4 regions of the Microbispora hainanensis genome follow, and region 1 is predicted to be linked to each of the others. Evidence: riboswitches for the same ligand, from Rfam matches in the RefSeq annotation. Region 1 holds a riboswitch; each other region holds the start of a gene.

What was found. A riboswitch is a leader RNA that binds a small molecule or an ion and turns the genes downstream of it on or off. The one in region 1 is predicted to bind cyclic di-AMP.
Region 2: another riboswitch for cyclic di-AMP. It lies ahead of OHB01_RS29450 (CHAP domain-containing protein); the one in region 1 lies ahead of OHB01_RS28205 (glycoside hydrolase family 25 protein).
Region 3: another riboswitch for cyclic di-AMP. It lies ahead of OHB01_RS00115 (coiled-coil domain-containing protein); the one in region 1 lies ahead of OHB01_RS28205 (glycoside hydrolase family 25 protein).
Region 4: another riboswitch for cyclic di-AMP. It lies ahead of OHB01_RS23515 (C40 family peptidase); the one in region 1 lies ahead of OHB01_RS28205 (glycoside hydrolase family 25 protein).

Annotation. Positions count from the first base shown of each region.
Region 1 covers NZ_CP108086.1:6,117,065-6,121,267, reverse strand. The annotation lists gene secD (protein translocase subunit SecD) at 1-1,036, shown strand, start outside; gene OHB01_RS28205 (glycoside hydrolase family 25 protein) at 1,135-1,860, opposite strand; cyclic di-AMP (ydaO/yuaA leader) riboswitch at 1,873-2,018, opposite strand; partial or broken gene OHB01_RS39980 (undecaprenyl diphosphate synthase family protein) at 2,295-2,739, shown strand; partial or broken gene OHB01_RS39975 (oxygenase MpaB family protein) at 2,736-3,110, shown strand; gene OHB01_RS39970 (hypothetical protein) at 3,365-3,676, shown strand; gene OHB01_RS28190 (hypothetical protein) at 3,980-4,203, opposite strand, start outside.
Region 2 covers NZ_CP108086.1:6,379,365-6,383,567, forward strand. The annotation lists gene OHB01_RS29440 (TetR/AcrR family transcriptional regulator) at 1-570, opposite strand, end outside; gene OHB01_RS29445 (SDR family oxidoreductase) at 697-1,596, shown strand; cyclic di-AMP (ydaO/yuaA leader) riboswitch at 1,919-2,052, shown strand; gene OHB01_RS29450 (CHAP domain-containing protein) at 2,067-2,741, shown strand; gene OHB01_RS29455 (ArsR/SmtB family transcription factor) at 2,890-3,237, shown strand; gene OHB01_RS29460 (SDR family oxidoreductase) at 3,330-4,091, shown strand.
Region 3 covers NZ_CP108086.1:23,397-27,599, forward strand. The annotation lists gene OHB01_RS00105 (DeoR/GlpR family DNA-binding transcription regulator) at 1-665, shown strand, start outside; gene galT (galactose-1-phosphate uridylyltransferase) at 844-1,902, shown strand; cyclic di-AMP (ydaO/yuaA leader) riboswitch at 1,973-2,111, shown strand; gene OHB01_RS00115 (coiled-coil domain-containing protein) at 2,146-3,057, shown strand; gene OHB01_RS00120 (hypothetical protein) at 3,123-3,554, opposite strand; gene OHB01_RS00125 (DinB family protein) at 3,842-4,203, shown strand, end outside.
Region 4 covers NZ_CP108086.1:5,024,867-5,029,069, forward strand. The annotation lists gene OHB01_RS23505 (NYN domain-containing protein) at 1-927, shown strand, start outside; gene OHB01_RS23510 (C40 family peptidase) at 1,077-2,039, shown strand; cyclic di-AMP (ydaO/yuaA leader) riboswitch at 2,354-2,508, shown strand; gene OHB01_RS23515 (C40 family peptidase) at 2,580-3,188, shown strand; gene OHB01_RS23520 (hypothetical protein) at 3,293-4,201, shown strand.

The DNA.
Region 1 (4,203 bases):
CTCGTTGGTCTCGGCCATGCTGATCACCCGGGTGCTCACCGCCGCGCTGATCGGCAGGATCGGCCCGCGGGCGTCCGGCATCGGCTCGATCGGCCGGGTCAGGACGTGGCTGACGCGGCGCGACCCGGACCTGATGCGGCGCGGGCGGCTGTGGCTCGCCGTCGCGGCCGGGCTGCTCGTGGTCGCGGGCGCGGGCCTGGTCACCCGCGGCCTCAACTACGGCGTCGAGTTCACCGGCGGCCGGATCGTGGAGTTCGGCACGAGCAGGCCCGTGGACGTCGCGGCGGCCAGGCAGGCGGTGGCGGACGCCGGGTTCCCCTCGGCCGTCGTGCAGCGGTCGGACGACGCGCTCTCGGTGCGCACCGGGCAGATCAGCGCCGACGACGTGGTCCGCATGGAGGAGGCGCTCGACCGGCGCGTGGGCGAGGTCGCCAAGCAGCGCGACGAGCTGATCGGGCCGAGCCTGGGCGAGGAGCTGCGCCGCAACGCGATCATCGCGCTCGCTGTCGCGCTCGCCGCACAGCTCGTCTATCTGGCGTTCCGGTTCCGGTGGACGTTCGGCACGGCGGCCGTGGCGGCGCTGTTCGTGGACGCGGCCGTCGTCGTCGGCGCGTTCGCCTGGATGGGCAGGCCGATCGACGGGGTGTTCCTGGCGGCGATGCTCACGATCATCGGTTATTCGGTCAACGACAAGGTCGTGCTGTTCGACCGGGTGCGCGAGCTGTGGCCGGTGCGCCGCCGCGAGCCGTTCGGCCGGGTGGTGAACGCCGCGATCCTGCAGACCGCGCCGCGCACGGTCAACACCGGGCTCGGGGCGCTGTTCATCCTGGCGGCGCTTGCGGTGTTCGGCGGCGACTCGCTGCGCGACTTCGCCGTCGCCCTCCTGATCGGCATCGTCGCCGGCACGCTGTCGTCGTCGTTCGTGGCCGGGCCGGTGGCGATCGCGCTGGAGCGGCGCTCCGGCCAGGCGCCGCCGGCTCCCGCCGCGCCCCGGGTCAGGCCCGTACGCCGCGACGACTCCGGCGCGGTGGTCTGAGGCCGGTACGGCTCCCGGCGCGTCCCCCCGGGGCGGGCGATCCGCCCCGGGGGGACGCCGGGCTGTCGGCGGCGCTGCCAGCGGCGTTATCGGCGGCGTTATCGGCGGCCGAGCGCGCGCAGCTGGGCGGGCGTCAGCGAGGAGACGTTCTGGTCGATGGGCTCATCGGTGTACTGGTGGATGGCCCAGGTCTTCCAGTCGGCGGGCGGCGTGATGTCGCCGGGCGCCTTGCTGTAGTGGGCCACCCACAGCGGGTACTGGCCGAGGCCGCGGCCGTACTTGTTGGCGAAGTTCCACCCGCTGTAGAACATCGGCCTGGTGCCGGTCTTGGCCGTCACATACTCCAGCCAGGTCTTGGCCCACTTGTTGACCTGCTCGACGGACTCGCCGTCCGCGGTCTCCAGGTCGAGGACCAGGATGTCGCCGGGCTTGCTCGGCTGCGAGTTCACCACGCTGAGGAAGTGGTCGGCCTCGGCGATGGGGTCGTTGGAGGGGTGGCCGTAGTGGTAGGCGCCGCGGACGATGCCCTTCTTGGCCAGCTCCCGCCAGTGCCGGGGGAAGGACGAGTCGACCCAGTCGGTCCCCTCGGTGGCCTTGATGAAGCCGAACTGCGCGCGGCTGTTCATCCAGTCGTGGTCGGCCTCGTAGCCGGAGACGTCCTGACCGTACGTGTGCGGGTTCGCGTACGCCGGGGCGGCGGGCAGAGCCACGGCCGCGGTGATGCCGGCCGTGGCGGCCGAGACCGCGAGGGTCGCCGCCGCGAGGGCGGAGCGCAGGCGCCGGCGCGAGTGCCGGCCCCCGAGGGAGAGCCGATGGGTGGACATGACGAGGTTGACTCCTTGCTTCCATGCCGCCTACCGGGTTAGCTGACGGGTTCGGGCAGGAAGTGCCCTACGGGCGCATCTGGGGGCCTGCGCTCCGATTCACCCCAAAGAGAGTGGGTCCCCGGCTCCACATGACGCGGATTCGGCGGCCGCGCGGTCATGGGACCACGCGGACCGGGCAACGACACGGCAAGGGATGGGTCGCCGGAGGCGGGTCGTTACCCCATACCGTGTGCCCTAAAGGTACACAATTCACCAGAATGGTGTAAACAGGACAAAACACGCCTTTACCTGGCACAACGCGGCAGCACCTGGTCCGGACCCGCTTGAAGTAAGGGCCGTGGCTAACAACGGTAAGTAGTCGATCTCTCACCGACTGTGCAAGCCTCGTCGCCGTGAGGGTGAGAAGCGTCCCCCGTCATGTGGCGTGCGTCATGGACGGGAACGGCAGGTGGGCCGCGCAGCGGTCCCTGCCCCGCACCGAGGGGCATCGGGCGGCCGAGACCGCTGTCCACGGCGGCCGCCGCGACATCGTCGAGGCCGCCAGGTCGCTGATCCGCGACGGCGTGCCGCCCGAGCAGGTCACCGAGGAGAGTTTCGCCCGTCGTCTGCCCCACCCCGACATGCCGGAGGTCGACCTCGTCATCCGCACCTCCGGCGAACAGCGCATCTCCAACCTCATGCTCTGGCAGGTGGCGTACGCCGAATGGGTCTTCCCCCCGGGTGCTGTGGCCCGACTTCCGTGCCGGGCACTTCTGGGAGCGCCTGGAGATCTACCGGCGGCGCCACCGCCGGTTCGGCGCCACACCGGCACCGATCTCGGCACCGGTCTCGGCACCGGTCTCGGCACCGACACCGACAGGAAAGGGACGTCGATGAGTGACGCAGCACCGGGATCCATGCTCCACGAGCTGACCCGGCAGACGCGCTGGGGGCTGGTGGCGACCCGGGCCATCGTCCTGGAGGCCGCGCACCCGCAGATCGGCGCGGCGCTGATCACCAACTCGACCTTCGTCGCGCACCCGTGGCGCCGGCTGCGCAACACCGTGCTCAGCGCGCAGCGCATGGTGGACCCCGACATCCGGGTGCGGCAGCGGGAGGCGGCCCGGCTCAACCGCCTCCACGCGCGCATCACCGGCACCGACGCCGAGGGCCGCCCGTTCAACGCCGCGGACTCCGAGGCGCGCGCCTGGGTGGTGGCGACGCTGTTCGAGTCCACGGTCACGATGTGCCGGTTGAGCGGCGAGTCCCTCGACGGTCCGGTCCTGGAAAGGCTGTACGCCGAGTTCCAGTCGTTCCTCACCCTCATGGACCCCTACGGGGGCAGGCTCCCAAGGCGGGGGCGCTCCTGCGCCTCCTCACACCCGGCCCGGAGGCGGCCGGCACCGCCACCACCTCCGCGGCCGCCGCCGGGGGCTCCGCCGTACGATCCGCCGCGCGGTTCTTCTCCGAGGTCCTCGACCAGACCGGCGACGGCCACCTCGACTGGCCCGACCTCGCCGCGATGGCCAGGGAGATCGCCACCCGCCTCGACCTGGAGACTCAGGACGAGGACCGCCTGTTCGCGGCCTTCGCCGACTGGTGGCGGGAGCTGCAGCAGGAGCTGGACACCGACGGCGACGGACGCATCACCGGCCACGAGTACGCCGCGGCCTCCGCCGCCCTGGCCGGCCCGGCGCTCATCAGGATCGCCGAGGTACTGTTCGACGTCACCGACACCGATGACGACCAGACCATCGATGTGAGGAGTACCGGTCTCTCTTCCGTACGGCGTTCGACCACGACTCGGGCGACGACGATGATGACGGGCGGCTGACCCGGGGTGAGTTCGTCCGCCGGTTCCTCGGCTTCATGGCGGGCCGCCGGCACTCCGGCGGCTACGACCAGATGTTCGCCCAGGCCTGACGCGCTGTCGCCGCGGCCGAAGTCCAGGTCCCTGCCCGTGCGTGCGAAGGCGTAGAAGCGCTCGACGGTCTCGGCCGGCGCGCCCGCCGGGACACCGATCCGGCCCGCCAGCTCGGCGAAGGTGTCCGCCCGGAAAGCGATGCCCTGGCCGTAGAAACTCCTGCGGCACCGGCATGCCCGGCATGATCTGCGCGAACGGATAACGCGCCCGTGCCTAGGCGTCCATCACGAACCAGGCCGGGACGTGCCCGCCCGCGCCCTGGTCGTGCACGAAGTTCACGTACGGCACGGACTCGTCGGTGAACCTCCTGCCGTCCGCCGAGACGATGATCGACGGCGGGATGCACCGCTCGGACACCAGCGCGATCGTCTCCCCGGCCGGGTGCGTACGGCCCGCTGTCGTACGCGGCCAGCGCGGCGGCCATGCCTCCGCCCCCG
Region 2 (4,203 bases), 260 kb from region 1:
GGCCTGGTCGCGGGTCAGGGCCAGCAGTTCGCGCAGCATGTCCTCCGCGAGGGCGGCGAGGGAGCGCTGCTCGTCCTCGCGGAGCCACTGAACGAAAGCGATCTTGAACACGGTGACGCCCGACTCCGCCGCCAGGGTGGCCGCGGGCTCGTCCACGCCTCGCGCGCGCAGGGCGCCCGCGACCGCCTCGGCGAGGGTGGCGAGCTTGTGCCGCTCGCGTTCCTGCAGCGCGGGGTTCTGGTCGATCACGGACTGCCGGGTTCGCGAATGATGCCGGCGCTCGTCCGGGAAGAAGGACGTCGCGGACCGCAGGGCGCAGGCGACGATCTCAATCGGCGACGCGTCCGGCGGCGCGGCCTCCACACCGGCGAGGAACGCCTGGGTGAACAGGTGCTGGTTGTGGAAGAGGACCTCGCGCTTGTCGCTGAAGTGGCGGTAGAAGGTGCGCTCGGTCAGGCCGACGGACTGTGCGATGTCCGTGGCGGTCGTCTGCTCGAACCCGTGGGTCGCGAACAGTTCGAGCGCGGCCTCCTGCAGCCGCTCGGCGGCCCCGGGCGCCCAACGCGTCATGCGATCAAGTGTAGTGATGACGGCCACGAAGGAGTACCGTGATGTCTGTGACTGACGTCAGTCACAGACATCAGTTTTTCGGGAAGTCGCTCCGCCCTGCCGGCGGTGCGCCGAAGGAGATTCCTCATGCGTGTTTTCGTCACCGGAGCCTCCGGATGGATCGGCTCCGCGGTGACCGATGAGCTGCTCGCCGCCGGTCACGAGGTCATCGGACTGGCGAGGTCGGACGCGTCCGCCGCCGCCCTGGAGGGCAAGGGGGCCCGGGTCCGCCGCGGCGACCTCGACGATCTCGAGGGCATCCGCCTGGGCGCCCGGGACGCCGACGCCGTCATCCATCTCGCGAACAAGCACGACTGGTCCGACCCGGCCGGCACGGCGGCGACCGAACGAGCCGCCGTGCAGACCATCGGCGAGGCGCTGGAGGGAACCGGTCGTCCGTTCCTGCTCGCCTCGGGACTCGCCGGTTTCGCCCCGGGCCGGCCCGCCACCGAGGACGACCCGTCGCCGTTCCACGGCCCCGATTCGCCCCGCGGCGGGAGCGAGAACCTGGCGCTGGAGTTCGTCGAGCGTGGCGTGCACACCGTGAGCCTGCGCTTCGCGCCGACCGTGCACGGCACCGGCGACCACGGCTTCATCGCGATCCTCGCCGCGATCGCCCGCGAGAAGGGCGTTTCGGGTTACCCGGGCGACGGCGCCAACCGCTGGTCCGCCGTGCACGTGCGCGACGCCGCCCGCATGGTCGCACTCGGCCTGGAGAAGGCGCCCGCGGGCGCGCGGCTGCACGCCGTCGCCGAGGAAGGCGTCCCGACCCGCGTGATCGCGGAGGCGTTCGGCCGCGCGTTCGGCCTTCCCGTCGCCTCGATCGCCCCCGGAGACGTGCCGGACCACTTCGGGTGGATCGGCAACTTCTTCGGCATGGACCTCGCGGCGACCAGCACCGCGACGCGCACCCTCCTCGGGTGGACGCCCACCGGCCCGGCCCTCGTCGACGACCTCGACGCGGGCGCGTACGCGATCTCCCGTTGACGACGCCGCGACCAAGGGCGCGTCAAGCGAGGCCGGGAGATTTTTCCGGGTCCCGGCGCGGGGGTAGCGCCCCCGCGCCGGGCCCGCGGCGGAGGGCGGGGCAGGGCGGGATCGCCGTCAGGGGCGGGGTCCCGCTGATCGGGGGCCGCCTCACCGTACCCTTGCCGTCCGCTTTGTACCGGACTTGACGGGTAAAATCCCTCTTGTAGTTACTTGACCGGTCTGACCTGGTCTATTAGCTTTTAGGCAGCTCAGGGCGCACTTGCTCATCTCAATGGTCAAGAAGCCCTCCTCAGACCGACGCGGCCGGCCATCCCGGCCTGCCGCCCGGCCGCCGAGTCCGCGTCCGCGCGGAGCCGGGGACCCACCTCTCCTGGGGTGAATCGGCATGCGTGCCGTAGGGCGACTTCCAGCCCGAACCCGTCAGCTAACCCGGTAGGTGGCATGGAAGTAAGGGAGAACGCCCCACCATGCACGTCTTCACCACTTGGGTCCGCGCTGCCCTCGCGGGCGGAGCCCTCGCCTCGGCCGTGCTGATCGCGGCGCCCGCGGCGCACGCGGACAACCCGGCGACCGGGAAGGGTCCGGCGACCGCGCAGTCCATGCCGGAGATCGCCGCCAGGCTGCCCAAGATCACCTCGGCCGACGTGCTGAAGCTGGCCAGGAGCCAGATCGGGATCAGCGAGAACGCCAAGGGCGGCGGCACCAAGTTCCAGGAGTGGTACATGTCCACGCCGCGCGCCCGCGAGACCCTCGCCCGCGACGGCGGCAAGCTCGCCGACTACCTCAACGCCCCCTGGTGCGACATGTTCGTGTCCTGGGTGGGCCAGCAGCTCGGCATCGGCCCGGTGATGGGCGCCGACGCGTACACCGTGAAGCACGCGCAGTGGTTCGCCGACCACGGCCGCTGGGGTCACACGCCCAAGCCGGGCGCGGTGGTGTTCTTCGCCTGGAGCGGCAGCAAGCACATCGACGACATCAACCACGTCGGGTTCGTCGTCAAGGACAACGGCGACGGAACGATCCAGACCATCGAGGGCAACACGGGCGACGGCGGCGCCGTCGAGGCCCGCACCCGTCCCACCTGGCAGGTGGCGGGATACGGCTACCCGATGTACCCCGGGGACCTGTCCGCCTCCTCCTGACGGACGGCCTTCTGGCGGACGATCCATCGTCGTTCCGACGACGGCCCACAAGCGCGCCGGTGATCCCGGCGCGCTTCGCCGTCCCGGCCGGGAGCGTACGGCTCCTGCCGAATTGACCTACGCGAGCGCGAGCTGCGAGCCTGACGGCATGCACGCGTTCGACGTCCTCGGCGATCCGGTGCGCCGCCGGATCCTGGAACTGCTCGCGGAGGGCGAGCGCCCCGCCGGGGAGATCGGCGCGATCGTGCAGGAGGAGTTCGGGATCTCCCAGCCCGGGGTGTCCCAGCACCTGCGCGTGCTGCGGGAGAGCGGTTTCGCGACGGTCCGGGCCGAGGGCACCCGGCGCCTTTACGCCGTCGACCCGGCGCCGCTCCGCGAGGTCGACACCTGGCTCGACCACTTCCGCCGCTTCTGGAACCAGCGCCTCGACGCCCTGGGCACCGAACTCGCCCGCGGCAGGCGCGAGCGCCGACTCCGGGACGACGCCCGTCCGTAAGCCGTGCGCGTGCAGATCGCCGCAATCTGCATTATTGGCTCAGAATCACCTGGCCGGCAGGAGTCACGCCGTGGTCATAGCGCTGCTGGGCGCTGGTTAGCGGAGCCGGCCGGGGAATCGGAGCCGCGACCGCGCTCGAGTTGGGCCGGCTCGGCTATCACGTGATAGTCAACTATCTGAGAGACGCCGACTCCGCGGAGCTGGTGGTCAAGCAGATCGGCGCCGCGCAGGCGGTACAGGCCGACGTGACCGACGAAGCCCAGGTGACCATGCTGGTGGACCGGGTGGTCGCCGAGCACGGGCGGATCGACGTGCTTGTGGGCAACGCCCACACCGCGGCGCCGCCTTTCGGCCCGCTGGAGCATGTGCCGTGGGAGGCGTTCGCAGCCAAGATCAGCGATGAGCTGGCCGGCATATACCACCTGACCCGGCGGGTGCTGCCGGTCATGCGCCGGCGGCGGTCCGGCCGGATCGTCTACGTCTCCGCTACCGCGGCCGAGCTGATCATCGGCAGTGCCGCCCAGTCCACTGCCAAAGCCGCGGTGAACGCCTTCGCCCAGCAGATCGCCGGCGAGACCATACGGGACGGCATCACCGTCAATGCCGTCGCCCCTGGCGCGGTTCGTACCGATGCCACCGCTGAGGTGTTCACCGATGGCATCCGGCGCCACTTCGGTGACCGGTCGGTGACCGGCACGATGCTGCGGCCGCAGGATTTGGCTCGCCCGATCGCCGCGCTCGTGGACGGCGCGTTCGCCACGGTCACCGGCCAGGTGATCCGGGTCGATGGCGGATACGGGCTGCTGAGTCAGTTGCTGGACGGCCTACCGGCCCAGTTCTCCACGGCTTCGTGACCCTCAGAACAGGGAGTGCGGCTCAAACCCCAGGTTGATGACGTCGACCCAGGTCACAGCCCGGGGGAATACGCTGATGAGGCGGTCGCGCTCATGTCCGAGCTCCACCGGC
Region 3 (4,203 bases), 2.7 Mb from region 1:
GCCTGATCGTCAAGGTGCACGGCGGGGCGACCGCCACCGGCACGGGCTCGACGGAGGAGCCGGGCTTCGCGGCCAAGTCGGTGCGGCAGCAGGCCGAGAAGGAGGCCATCGCCCGCAGGGCCGCCCTGCTCGTGCGGCCGGGCAGCTCCGTAGCGCTCTCGGCCGGCACCACGACCTGGACACTGGCCCACCATCTGGTGGACGTGCCCGAGCTGACCGTGATCACCAACTCGGTGCAGGTGGCCGACGTCTTCCACCGCGCGGGACGGCCCGACCAGACCGTGGTGCTGGTGGGAGGCGTGCGCACGCCCTCCGACGCGCTGGTCGGCCCGGTGGCCGTGGCGGCCGTCCGCTCCCTGAACGTCGACACGCTCATGCTGGGCGTGCACGGCATGAGCGTCCGGGCCGGTTACACCACGCCCAACCTGCTGGAGGCGGAGACCGACCGCGCCCTCATCGCGGCCGCCCAGCAGCTCGTGGTCCTGGCCGACCACACCAAGTGGGGGACGATCGGCTTCAGCACGATCGCCGCCCTCGACGAGGCCGGCGTGGTCGTGAGCGACGTCGGCCTGCCGGAGGAGGCACGCGACGCGCTGTCGGAGCACGCCGGCGAGCTCCTCCTCGTCGATCCGTCCGGGGAGACCGAGCTGGAGACCGCGCTGTGACGCCGGCCCGCCGCACGTCCTCCGACGCCTGTAGTAAACCCGGTGCATCCCCCGGCCTCCGCGCGCCCGCCGTGTCCCCCTTTCGCAAACCCGCACCGACCCCCTTGTAAGCCCGCTCCGACCCGGGACACCGCACCGTGAAAGCCGGAGATCGCACCGTGAAGCTGGAGACCGCTCTGTGAAGCGCACCATCACCCATCTCGCCGACGGCCGTGAGCTGATCTACTTCGACCGGCGCGACGACGCCGACCACAGCGCCATCGACACCAGGGACCTGCCGCCGCGCCCGCTCGCCTCCGAGCTGCGCTACGACCCCCTGATGGACGAGTGGGTGGCCGTCGCCCGGCATCGCCAGACACGCACACACCTGCCGTCGGCGGAGGAGTGCCCGCTCTGCCCGGGTCATCCCGGCTCGGAGATCCCCTCGCCGTACGAGGTGGCGGTGTTCGAGAACCGCTTCCCGTCGTTCAGCTTCAACACGGGCTCGTACGAGCAGGTGGGCGGGCTGAGCGAGGTGCGTCCGGGGATCGGGCGCTGCGAGGTCGTCTGCTTCACCTCCGACCACAACGCGTCGTTCAGCTCGCTGAGCGACGAGCAGGCCGAGCTGGTCGTCGAGGCGTGGGCCGACCGTACGGCCGAGCTGTCCTCGCTGCCCGGCGTGGAGCAGGTCTTCTGCTTCGAGAACCGCGGCGCCGAGATCGGCATCACGCTGCCGCACCCGCACGGGCAGATCTACGCCTATCCGTACGTCACGCCGCGCACCCGGCAGATGCTGAACGCCGCCGCCCGTCATCAGGGCGGCAACCTGTTCGCGGATGTCCTGGCCGCCGAGCGGAAGGGCCCCCGGGTGGTGGCCGCCAACGAGCACTGGACGGCCTTCGTGCCCGCCGCCGCGCGCTACCCGTTCGAGGTGCACGTCTACCCGCACCGCCAGGTGCCCGACATCCCGGCGCTGTCGCCGGAGGAGCGAGCCGCGTTCGCGCCGCTCTACATCGAGGTGCTGCGCCGCCTGGACGGGCTGTTCGGCGTCGTCATGCCGTACGTCGCGGCCTGGCACCAGGCTCCTGTCACCTACCGGCGCGACCTCGCCTACCTTCACCTGCAGCTTTTCACGATCCGGCGGGCGCCCAACAAGCTCAAGTATCTGGCCGGATCGGAGTCGGCCATGGGCGCGTTCGTCAACGACGTGCTGCCCGAGGAGGCCGCCCGGATGCTTCGCGAGGCGATAACGGCCTGATCTCCGATTGATTGCGGCTTTGGTGGCAGCGACGGTTTCTTTACCACTAGTATCCCTGACACCGGCCGTCACAACCGGTACGCCTAATCCCGGGCGCCCCGCCCGGGAACCGGGGACCCAATCACGCACCTGGGGTCAAGGCAGTCGCCTGCCCGGGCTCCTCCAGCCCGAACCCGTCAGCTAACCCGGTCGGCAGATGGAGAGGAGTGGGCTCTGCCCCGCGCATTCCCCCTGGCTGTCGGCGTGCTCGCCTCCGCCGTCCTCGTGTTCGGTACGGCGGCGCCGGGCGTCGCCGAGCCCAAACCGACGGAGAAACAGCTCAAGAAGGAGCTGTCGGACCTGCGGCAGAAGGTCAACCGGCTGATCGCCGACTACAACGCCAAGCGTGTCGCCCTCGCCAAGGCCCGTGAGGAGGAGAAGGCGGCTCGCGACCGGCTGGCCAGGGCCCAGGCCGACTACCAGGCCGCCAGCGACGCCGTACGGCAGATGGCCGGGCTGCGCTACCAGACCGAAAGCGCGATGGCGCTGCCCGACATGAACACCGCCGCGCTCAACTACCAGCTCAAAGAGGAACAGGCCGCCCGGCTCGCGCACTTCGACCGGGTGCGCGACGCCCGGCAGCAGGCCGCGGACGCCGCCAAGACGCTGACCGCGCAACTGAAGGCGCAGGCCGAGGCGGTCGCCGTACAGCGCAAGGACGCCGAGGACCTCATCGACGAGATCAAGGACAAGCTCGACGCGCTGATCCCGATCGCGCCGGGAAAGCTCCCGGGTGGGTCGTGGGCACCGGAGCTGCCCAGCGGTGCCGACAACATCACGCCCCGGATGAGGTTCATGCGCACCGAGGTCGAAAACCACTTCAGCCTGCGGTTCCCGGTGGGCTGCTACCGGGCGGAGAACAGCGGCGAGCATCCTCTCGGGCGCGCCTGCGACTTCATGATGAGCTCGGGCGGCGCCATGCCCTCCCCCGAGATGAAGGCGCTCGGCGACAGCCTGGCCGACTGGGCCATCAAGAACGGCCCCAAGCTCGGCGTCATGTACGTGATCTGGCAGCAGCGCATCTACAACCTCGGCCGTCCCGGCTGGCGGCTCATGTCCGACCGCGGCGGAATCACCGCCAACCACTACGACCACGTACACATCTCGATGTACTGACCTGCCAGGGCACTCGCGGGGTGGGCCGGCCACCTCGGCGAGCGAGGCGGCCGGCCCGCTCCGGGTCAGGCCGGGATCTGCTTCTCGTGCCAGGTGTAGTAGAGGTAGGTGCTGCCGGGCCCGGTCAGCGTGCCGTAGACCTGCCAGAAGGTGTTGGTGCCGGGCGAGAAGCGGAAGATCTTGTCCCCGGGCCGGTCGTCCACGATGACCTGCTGTGACCCCGTGGGCCCGATCCGGACCTCGATCGTGAACGTCTCGTTGTCGGGGATGTCGAGGCAGACCTCGTGCGTGTACGCCGTCGGACCGGCGATGTTGTAGAGGCGATTGTCCACCGCCGGCGACTCGACGTTGGTGGGGACGTATTTGTTGACGACGTAGGTGTACCCGCCCGTGGAGCAGTCCACTGCGGAGGTGTCCGCGAGCGCGGGGCCGGCGCCGGTGAGCGTGACGCCGAGAACGCCGGCGGCGACGGTGAGAACGGAGATGGTGCGCTTCATGCCTCTCCTCATCCGTACGGTGTGACGCTTCAACCAAGTAGTTGAAGGCTGAACTGATTTTGATCACATTCGCCACAATTACACAAGTCTGATCAATTACCTGTCCGAATCCGAGTCAAGACGGCCGGGTTCGGCCTCCCGTCGGGCGCAGGCCCGGCGTGCGGCCCGGCCTTCGGCTACGTCATGAACCGCGCTCAGGAGGGGGGTGCCGGGACGGGCAGAACCGCCGGGTGCCTCCGCCCGCTAATCGGGGTGACTACGCGCCGAGTCCGGGGGAGGATGCCGGGATGACCGACACACGTATCGATCCCCCCGTCGTCGCGGGAGAGCGCGAGATGCTGCGCGCCTGGCTGGACTGGCACCGTGACACCCTCGCCGTGAAGTGCCGGGGCCTCACCGAGGAGCAGTTGCGGCTGCGCTCGGTGCCGCCCTCCAGCATGTCGCTGCTCGGCCTCGTACGGCACATGGCCGACGTCGAGCGGGCCTGGTTCCGGAGGCGGCTGAACGGCGAGGATCTTGGCGGCATCTACTTCAGTGCCGACGACCCGGACGGCGAGTTCGACAATGTGGACACCGCGTCGGCCGAGGAGGCCTTCGCGACCTGGCAGGCGGAGATCGAGCAGGCGCGGGCGGCCGAGGAGGCCTGCGC
Region 4 (4,203 bases), 1.1 Mb from region 1:
GCGGGCACCCAGCGGGAGCAGGCGGAGACGCGGCTGCGCGAGCAGCTCGCGGCGCAGCGTGCCTCCGCCAAGGAGGAGATCGACCGGGTGCGCGAGCAGCTCAAGGCCGCCCGCGCGGAGAACTCCGACCTGCGGCGCAAGCTGCACGACGCCCGCGAGCGGGTCAAGGCCGCCGAGACCAGGGCGGCCGAGCTGGAGGCCGAGACGGCCGAGGCGCGTGCCAGGGCTGCCAGCGCCAACGGCGCGGCCGAGACCGAGCTGCGCCGGCTCAAGGAGCGCCTGGCGGACGCCGAGCGCCAGCTCGAGGCCAGCCGCAGGGCCGCCCGCGAGGGCCGCAGCATCGAGGACGCCCGGGTGCGGGTGCTGCTTGACGCGCTCCAGGACGCCGCCTCCGGGCTGCGCAAGGAGCTCGGCCTGCCCACGACGATCAGCAGGCCGGCCGACTACGTGAACGCGGTGGTGCCCGGCGAGCCGGGCGTGACGGCCGTCCCCGCGCGGGCGCTGGCCAACGACGACCCGCAGCTTCTCGACCAGCTCCTGGCCATCCCTCACCTGCATCTGATCGTCGACGGTTACAACGTGACCAAGACCGGTTATCCGTCGCTGACCCTCGCCGACCAGCGAGCCCGGCTGCTGACCGGGCTCGGCGGGCTCGCCGTGCAGACGCGGGCGGAGGTGACGTGCGTGTTCGACGGCGCCGAGCTGAACGGGCCCGTCCAGGTGTCCGCGCCGCGCGGGGTGCGGGTGATGTTCAGCGCGCCCGGGGAGATCGCCGACGACCTCATCCGCACGCTGGTGCGGGCGGAGCCGCCGGGGCGGGCCATCGCGGTCGTCTCCTCCGACCGGGAGGTGGCCGAGTCGGTGCGCCGCATGGGCGCCCGGCCGGTGCCCTCGATCCTGCTGCTGCGCCGTCTCGGCCGCGGTTGACGCGTCCCGCGCACGCCCCGGACCTGCGACGTCACAGTATGTGACGACTGCCGCGAATACCTGCGAATAGGTTGAAGCTTCAAGATCGCCTAGATAGAGTCGCGCCGCAGGTTTCGTCGATCAAAGAGGTTTATCCTCAAGGGGGCTCAGTGCGAGGGCGTGTGCCGGTGGCCGCCGGTCTGGCCGCCGTGGTCCTGCTCACTCCGATGACGGGCGCGCAGGCGGATCCGAAGCCCACTGTCGCGCAGGTGAAAGCGAAGCTGAGCAAGCTCAACGCGCAGGCCGACCAGCTCGTGGACCGTTATAACGCGGCCAACGAGAAGTGGAAGAAGGCCCGGCAGAAGTACCTCACGATCAACGAGGACTACAAGAAGCAGAACGCCCGGGTCGAGGAGTTACGCTCCGGGCTGGTCTCGATGGCCGTCAGCAGCTACCAGGTCGGCGACATGGGGTCGTGGGGCGGCGTCTTCTACAGCTCCAACCCCGACGCCATGCTCAGCGGTCTCGCCACGCTCAACCACATGTCGGCCGAGCGGGCCGGGCGGCTCAAGGCGTACGAGGGCGCCATCAAGGACCTCAAGAACCGCCGCAACCAGAGCAAGCAGGTCTACAAGGAGGCCGCCGACGTCAAGGACGAGCTGGCGGACGAGAAGGAGAAGGTCGACAAGCTCGTCCGGGAGCAGATGAAGCTGCTGCGCTCGCTCGGGACGTTCAACCCCGGCAACCCCAACAGCGCCGGCGTCGTCTACAACGGGCCGGCGTCCGGCAACGCGCTGGCCGCCCTCCAGTTCGCCTACAAGCAGATCGGCAAGCCCTACCGCTACGGGGGCACCGGACCGGGCGCCTGGGACTGCTCCGGGCTCGTGCAGGCCGCGTGGGCGGCGGCGGGCGTCCGGCTGCCCCGGACGAGCTACGAGCAGTGGGCCTGGGGCGCGAGCCGCCGGGTCTCGCTCGACGACCTCCAGCCGGGCGACCTGCTCTGGCACGCCGGATACGGGCACGTCGGCATCTACGCCGGCGACGGGAAGGTCGTTCATGCCCCGCAGACCGGCGATGTTGTGAAAGTCGTCACACTCGCCGAGTATCACGCGATCGGAGCCGTGCGCCCCTGACGGTCCCGCCGTCTCCGTGACGATCTGTGACTGACGCGGCAAATGTGACCCCATCGGCGCTTGTTGTGCAAATTGTGGGCAGGGTCACATTTGGCGCATTCGCGGTGTGGGTAAGCTGCGATTTCTTCTCCGCGGCCTTCGTTATGCGATCTTTATCCGGCCGGAGCGCTTTGCCGAACGCCGCGAGTCCTGGGTAGCTTCTGGGCCGCGGCGAGCACGCCTCGCCGCCGTGCGTCCCGGTCCGGCCGGCCGGTCGCAGTCATCCAGCGGCATCGGCGTCCTTCATCACCCTCCCCCCGTGGGATCCCCCCGACGCCGATGGCCAGCCGAGTCCGTGCAGTCAGGAGGCACGGAGCCGGGGAACCACCGACCTTCACGCGAAGGTCCGGGGTGAATCGGCGCATCGCGCGCCGTAGGGCGACTTCCCCGCCCGAACCCGTCAGCTAACCCGGTAGGCGTGAGCGGAAGACCCGAGGAGAGATCCTGTCTACCACCCCCAGTCTGTCCCGTCTTGCCCGAATTGCCGTTAGTGGTGCCGCGTTGACGGCATCCGTAGGTGTCGCTGGAGCACATCCGGCGGCGGCAGCCGGCACGGCGGCCGACCCGGCGGCCGACCCGGCGACGGTCACGGTCGTCACGACGGCCACGGCGACGAAGACGGCCACCAAGACGGCCACGAAGACGGGCGCCGAGGAGAGCGCGAAGACCGCCGCCCGCAACGCCGCCGCGAAGAAGCGGACCAAGAGGCACACCGCCAAGCGGAAGATCAGCAGGGCCTCGCTCCAGCGGGCCAGGGCCCGGCGCGCGGTGAAGGCCGCCGAGAAGCAGATCGGCGACCCCTACCGCTACGGAGCCACGGGACCGGGCGCGTTCGACTGCTCGGGCCTGGTCCAGTACGCCTGGCGCAAGGCCGGCGTACGGCTGCCGCGCACGACGTGGTCCATCCGCAGCGCGGTCAGGAAGAAGGTGTCCTGGGGGCACTTCGAGCCCGGTGACCTCATCTTCACCAGCGGCGGCGGCCACGTCGGCATGTACGTCGGGCACAACAGGATGATCCACGCCCCGCACAGCGGCACGCGGGTCAGGATCGACAAGCTGGACGCCTACCGGAGGAGCACCTTCGTGGGTGCCGTCCGGCCGGGCGTCTGACGGGCACCGGTCACCAAGCCCCCTCGACCGGCGCCGTCCTTACGGCCCCGTCCACCTCGCCGAGGTGGGCGGGGCCGTGACATGCGCTGGCTACCATGCACGGCGTGACTGTCACGAGCGGCGTGCCCGCGTGCGCGCCGGGCGTGCGTGCCGGAGCCGGCCGGAGCCGGCCCGGACCCGCCGGGGCCACTCCCCGCCGGATCGCGGCCGTGGCCGTCGCGCTGGCCGCGCTGCTGGCCGGGCCCGCCGCCGCGGCGCCGCCCGACCCGCTGCGCGCCCTGCGGCTCGACGCCCGCGCCGCCGTACGCGAGCATCCCGGCATGTGGACCGGTGCCTCGGTCGCCCGCGGCGAGCGCGCCGTCGTCGTCGGGTCGCCCCGGCCGCTGGTCGCCGAGATCGCCGCGCTGGCCGGCCGCGCGGGCAGTACGGTCACGAGGGTCTGGGGCGGGCTCGGCGGCGCGGTGGTCCTGGTGCCGCGCACCGAGGAGCAGGCCGCCGTGCTGGCCGCGCCGGCGAAGGTGGACGGCCTGGCGGCCGTCGCCACCGGCGACCGGGTGATCGTGCAGCCGGCCGCGTTCGCCCGCCTGTCCGCGACCGGCCGCCTGGTCGTCATGACCCACGAGCTGACGCACGTCGCGACCGCCGGCCGCCGCACGGTGCCGATGTGGCTCATGGAGGGCTTCGCCGACTACGTGGGCTACCTGGACAGCGGGCTGCCGGTCCGTACGGTCGCCGCCGAGCTGGCCGCCGACGTCGCGGCCGGGAGGGCGGCGCTCGGCGGCCTGCCGGGGCCCGCCGACTTCGCCGCCAGGCCCGCCCAGGCGTACGAGGAGGCGTGGCTCGCCTGCCGCTACATCGCGGCCCGGTTCGGCGAGCCGAGGCTGGTCGCCCTCTATCGCGCCGCGCTGCGCGAGGAGATCGGCGCCGCCCTGCGGGAGGAGCTCGGGCTGACCGCCGGCGACCTGACCCGCGCCTGGCGGTCGTGGTCGCGCGAGCAGCTCGCCCGGACCTGATC